Linked DNA regions of Prochlorococcus marinus subsp. pastoris str. CCMP1986. The main gene of each other region encodes a partner of the protein of the gene in region 2 in a complex. Links are inferred from orthologs where the notes say so. Each region holds a gene or a part of one and is shown on either strand. Other genes may lie near its edges.

What was found. The genes of interacting proteins can lie anywhere in the genome.
Region 1: the proteins of tsaE (region 2) and tsaD are in contact, whole or in part, in a crystal structure (PDB 6N9A), measured with the Thermotoga maritima proteins. The link is inferred for Prochlorococcus marinus subsp. pastoris str. CCMP1986 from one-to-one orthologs. Residues at the interface, in WP_004082108.1 of Thermotoga maritima: Leu37, Gly38, Lys46, Lys57, Val59, Lys60, Ser61, Thr63, Phe64, Thr65, Leu66, Met67, Val69, Pro71, Tyr82, Arg83, Leu84, Asp86, Asp88, Phe89, Asp93, Ile128, Asp130, Glu131, Arg134; in WP_004082750.1 of Thermotoga maritima: Cys10, Asp11, Arg49, His50, Leu82, Gly84, Gly135, Gly136, Glu154, Thr155, Leu156, Asp157, Asp158, Ser159, Glu162, Asp165, Lys166, Arg169, Leu170, Tyr175, Lys213, Thr214, Leu217, Tyr218, Gln221, Arg222, Asn324.

The regions. Positions count from the first base shown.
Region 1 is NC_005072.1:445,056-448,028, reverse strand. It holds tsaD (tRNA (adenosine(37)-N6)-threonylcarbamoyltransferase complex transferase subunit TsaD), read right to left. Parts: upstream 2,036-2,973; coding sequence 965-2,035; downstream 1-964. Other genes in the region: gmk (guanylate kinase), read right to left, coding at 2,847-2,973; psaJ (photosystem I reaction center subunit IX), read left to right, coding at 2,695-2,829; TX50_RS02520 (photosystem I PsaF protein (subunit III)), read left to right, coding at 2,110-2,664; TX50_RS02530 (hypothetical protein), read right to left, coding at 777-959; TX50_RS02535 (cation:proton antiporter), read right to left, coding at 1-619.
Region 2 is NC_005072.1:1,553,747-1,556,608, forward strand. It holds tsaE (tRNA (adenosine(37)-N6)-threonylcarbamoyltransferase complex ATPase subunit type 1 TsaE), read left to right. Parts: upstream 1-1,143; coding sequence 1,144-1,581; downstream 1,582-2,862. Other genes in the region: ahcY (adenosylhomocysteinase), read right to left, coding at 1-1,094; TX50_RS08700 (carbohydrate kinase family protein), read right to left, coding at 1,539-2,537; TX50_RS08705 (alpha/beta fold hydrolase), read left to right, coding at 2,627-2,862. UniProt on the Escherichia coli protein: Required for the formation of a threonylcarbamoyl group on adenosine at position 37 (t(6)A37) in tRNAs that read codons beginning with adenine.

The DNA of each region.
Region 1 (2,973 bases), 1.1 Mb from region 2 along the record:
CAGACAGCAACCATCCAGAACTTATACCTATCAAAACTCCTCCACCTAATCTCTGCATTAAGGCAATAAACACCTCCTTAATTCCATGTAAATCTCCCAATATTAGTTCTAATAACAACAAAGCGAGCACTGCCCCGATGGGTTCAAGAACCAATCCTTCAGCTTTTAGGACCTCGGATAGTGGAGATACTAATTTTATTTGGTCTACTAAGGGTGAAACTACTGTCGGTCCAGTGGCAAGAACTATCGCACTATAAACTCCAGCTACTGGCCATGATAGTCCTGCCAGCCAATGAGCTATAAATATTCCTGCTGATAATGAAATAAATAATCTTATTAACGAAATTCTTAAGACAGTATTTCTAATATTTCCTTCAGGTAATTTTAAATTTAACCCGCCTTCAAATAAAACTAAACAAACCAAAAGTCCAACTATAGTTTCAAGTCCCTGTCCAAGATCAAGTGGCTCAACTAGCCCGAACCCTGAGCGTCCAATAAATAATCCAGAAATTAATAAAATTACTACACTTGGAAATCCAGAGACAGAAGAAATTAAACGTGCGCATGCCCCTGCAAAAACAGTTATACCCCAAAGTAAGCCGAGCCTTTCAGGCGTCATAAATTTTTCTTTATAATAAAAATATTAATTAATTTGATTAAATCAATAATCCTATTTTAAGTCCACTATAAACAATATTTATTAATTAAATCTAATTAAAGATTTAATTAATAAAAACCCCTTATGCAGATTAAAAACAAAATTTTTTAAATTCCAATTATATAGATGAAAATTTACTAATCAAAGCAATAACAATCAATATTATTCCAATTCCTATCGTCGCCATTCTTCCGTTCCAAATTTCTGCTTGAGGCGTAAAGCCTCTTTTCCATAAATTAAGCTCTTGTTTATCAACAACCTTTTTTGTTTCTTTTAGATTTATTTTTGATTCTTTTTTCATTAGTACTAGAAAGGAGGTTTATTTTCATAAAGAGTATTTGCTTGGTCAATAGGGAGTCTTCCTGAAATACCCAATTTAAGAGAACTTTCATATGCCTTAAATTTGAGTCTATATAAGGCAGCGGCTCCAATCATCGCCGCATTATCTGTGCAAAGATTTATTGGAGCTAAATGAACTTTAATAGATTTTTTACAAGCTTCACTAATCATCATTTTTCTTAACGTATCGTTAGCCGCGACTCCTCCTACAACGACGATATTATCTAAACCATAATCATTTGCACATTTTATTGTCCTCTCTACTAACACCTCTGCTACAACCCTCTCAAAACTTGCAGCAATATCTGGAATTGGTATTTCATCCCCATTTAAATTTATTTTCTCAACCAATCTTAATACAGCCGTTTTTAAACCACTAAAAGAGAAATCATATTTCAAAAAACCCCCTTCCTTATCAGAGATCTTGCATTTAGGTAAATTAAATTTGGAGGCATTACCCTTTTTGGCGATTTTCGCAATTGCAGGACCTCCAGGATAACTGAGTCCTAATAATCTTCCTACTTTATCGAACGCTTCACCAGCAGCGTCATCATAACTTCTTCCAAGTCTTTGCATCTTTCTTCTCTCACCAACTTTTATTAATTCAGTATGTCCACCACTAACAAGTAAGGTTAAGAAAGGAGGCTTGGGATAATTTTTTGAAAATAATATTGACGAAAGATGTCCTTCTAAGTGATGTATCCCCAAAAAAGGTTTTGAGTATAAAGTACATAGTGATCTTGCAGTTATAGAACCAACCCTTAAACAGCCAACTAATCCTGGTGTAACTGTTGAAGCTATAACATCAATTTTTTCAATTCGAATTTTTGATTCTTCTAAAGCTTGTTCTAGGACAAAAGGAAGTAACTCTAAATGTTTTCTCGCTGCGAGTTCTGGGACCACACCTCCCCATTTAGAATGATCTTCAATTTGTGATGCAACAATATTTGAATGTATTTTATAAATATCACCACTATTAGAAACAATTGAGACAGACGTCTCATCACAACTTGTTTCAATAGCTAGAACTTTGTGCATATTTGATTCGATACTGTTTTATTTTAATAATAATTTCTTAATTAAAACATCAAAGGAATTAAAGATTGCAACTTATGAAATTCTTTTTTTCAATCATAACTTCGGTTTTTCTCTTTCTTGGAATAACCCCAATTGCTTTAGCAGCTAATGGACCAGCATTAAATGCAGATAGAGCTAGCACAGAATATACAGCCTCAGCTCTAACAACATGCTCAGAAAATCCTAAATTTATTGAACGAGCAAGTACTGCTAAAACGCAAAAAGATATCACAAGATTTGAAAGATATGGCAAAGCAGCTTGTGGTGACGATGGATTGCCCCATTTAATAATAGGTCCACCACTTGAACCATGGGGAGCACTCTTAAATAGAGGTCATGAAGGTGACTTACTTATTCCTGGTGTATTATTTATCTATATTGCAGGAATTATAGGATGGTCTGGAAGAGAGTATTTGATTGAATCCAAAAAGACTAAGAACCCAGCAGACCTTGAAATTATTATTGATTTAGACTTGGCGAGAAAATGCCTTATCAAAGGTGCTCAATGGCCCCTCTTAGCCAATAAGCAAGGAAGGAACGGTGATTTAAGAGAAAAAGATAATAATATAACACTTAATGGTCCTAGATAAAACATCATCCCACACAATTCTAAAAATCAAATGCTTAAAATCTTTAACACAAAATTTATCAGGTCAGCTCCAGTGGTTGCAGCAGTTTGGCTAAGTCTTACCGCCGGAATAATTATTGAATTTAATAGATTTTTTCCTGATTTATTATTTCATCCGATGAGCTGAGATTTCAAAAAGAACTTTCAAGACTTAATTATTTTCAAAACCTCTTTTACTGTCTCATCAACATCATGATTTGTTAATACAAAATCAAATTGATTTGAGGATGCAATTTCGTAGTTGGCTCTGCTAAGTCTTCTATCTATTGCC
Region 2 (2,862 bases):
ACTTGAGGCTTAATATTTTCCCATGGGTAATCTTTCAACGAGGCAACATCAATCTCGTTATCAAAATGTCCAATATTACAGACTATCGCCTCATCCTTCATTTTAATAAGGTTATCGTTAGTTATAACTTGATAATTACCAGTAGCAGTAACAAATATATCAATATCTTCAACAACATCATTTAATGTGACAACACTAAAACCCTCCATAGCTGCTTGAAGAGCGCATATAGGATCAACTTCAGCAACCTTGACTATTGCTCCAAGTCCTCTTAATGATTGAGCAGACCCTTTACCAACATCTCCGAATCCCATTACTAACGCAACTTTTCCTGCAATCATTACATCAGTCGCACGTTTGATACTGTCAACTAGAGATTCTCTACAACCATATAAATTATCAAATTTACTCTTAGTAACTGAATCGTTTACGTTGATAGCAGGAAATGGTAGTGCATTTTGTTTTTGCAATTGATAAAGTCTTGCAACTCCTGTTGTTGTTTCTTCAGTAACGCCGATAATATTTCCCTTAATACGAGAGTAGAAGCTACTATCTTCTTGCAATTTAGACCTAATTGAGTTGAATAATGCTATTTCCTCTTCATTACTAGGATTCTTTAGAACTGACAAATCCTTTTCTGCTTTACTACCAAGTATTAATAAACCTGTTGCATCTCCACCATCATCAAGAATCATGTTTGGAGAATCTGTACCCCAATCTAAAATGTAATGAGTATATTGCCAATACTCATCAAGACTCTCACCTTTTTTTGCATAAACAGAAATTCCTTGTTCTGCAATAGCAGCAGCAGCATGATCTTGAGTTGAGAAAATATTGCATGAAGCCCATTTAACTTGTGCACCAAGATCAACAAGAGTTTCAATCAAAACAGCAGTTTGAATAGTCATATGCAAACTACCAGCTATTTTTGCACCATTTAGAGGCTTATCCGAATGATGCTTATCTCTAAGTGCCATTAATCCAGGCATTTCAGTTTCGGCAATTTTAATTTCTTTACGTCCGAAATCTGATAAAGAAATATCTTTAATTACGTAGTTTGGTATGGAGGTTTTAATCGAATTAGCAATAACCATTTCTAAAAATATCTTATACTTAGACTATAAGCGATTTTTATATAATTTAGTGTTTGTTGGGAATTTAAAAGAAACAATTCAATTAGGAAGTGATTTTGCTCGAAGATTAAATCCAAAATCGGTTATTTTACTACAAGGTCCCATTGGAGCTGGAAAAACTTCATTCGTCCAAGGAATTGCATTAGGCCTATCTATTTCAGAAGATATTACAAGTCCAACATTTGCCTTATCGCATCATTACAATTCTGGAACAATTCCACTAATTCATATGGATTTATATCGGCTAGAAAATAGTTTGATGGCAAAAGAATTCTTTATTTCTGAGGAAGAAGAGGCTATACAAAATGAAGCTATAATGGTTATTGAATGGCCGGAATTAATAAAGCCATGTTTGAATAATTTCTGGAAAATAGAAATAAGTTACGCTACAAATTTTGGGAGAAATTATAAAATTTGGGATCCAAAAAATTTATTAACCTTTGAATAGTCTGGTTGTTGTTCAATCGCACCTTCACCAAGACAGGTGAGTAACCCACAAATACTTGCGAATTTTACACAATTTTGTATTTCTGATTCATTTGAAGGATAATCAAACGACAGTAATTGTGAAATTAATCCAGCTAAAAAAGCATCACCTGCTCCAGTAGTATCAATAATTTTTAGCGACTTAGAAACTTCAGTCGTTCCTTGTACTCCATTTATTAACCAACAAATAGGATTTGCTCCATCTGTAATTATTACATCAGGACGGTTTAACAATCTTTCAGATATTTCCAAAGGATTTTTATTTTCAAAAAATAAAATTGCTTCCTCTTTGGCCAACTTTAAAATATGCGCCTTATTCAATAAATTCCTTATTAAATCAACTCTCTCCTTTTTATTAGTTTCTGATGAAGAAGTGGCAAAATCCCAAAAAACCTCTCTCCAGTTCAAGTCAATTATTATTTTTACATCAAATTTATTAGCTAAACTCAATAAAAAGTTAATAGTATCTGCAGATATTGAAGACGATAATATAATTGTTCCACAAACTAAATATTTTGTTTTTGAAAAGAGGTTTTCCAAACTTTTCAAATCTTTTTTAATTTCATTCTTATCAAAAGCCTCATCAGCAAAAAATGTATTTAAGCTTGTATCAAAACCAGAAAAATATCGATCTCCGGAATTATCCCTATTTACCTTAACGATACGAGTGGGAAGACAATCATCCAATTGCAAAAAATTTATATTTACCTCCAATTCTTTAAATTGATTAATAAATTTCTTACCAAATTCATCACTTCCTATACGTCCAATAAAGACTGAATCTATTTGTAATTTTCTCAATGCACAAGCTACATTTGCAGGAGCTCCTCCCAAAAAATCTGTAAATTCTTGATTTGATTTATTCTTGATTCTATCTATTAAAGCCTCCCCAATACAAATAACTTTTGTTTTTTTCATAGACTAAAAATTTTTTCTAAACTAAGAATAATTAATCGAAAACGATTTTTTTTTTTTTGAATTAAAGTTTAATTAATATTTTTCTTCTAATGTCCTTTAAAAAATCCGAAAATTGGAAATGGAAAAATTGGGACATATCATGGTCTTCAACAAAACAATCCTCTAACAATAGTGATTTAAATATTTTATTAATTCATGGTTTTGGAGCATCAAAACGACATTGGAGACATAATCAAGATTTTCTCGGAAATAATCATAATTGCTATTCAATTGACCTACTAGGCTTTGGAGAAAGTAGCCAACCTGGAGCTTCATTAGATTATGA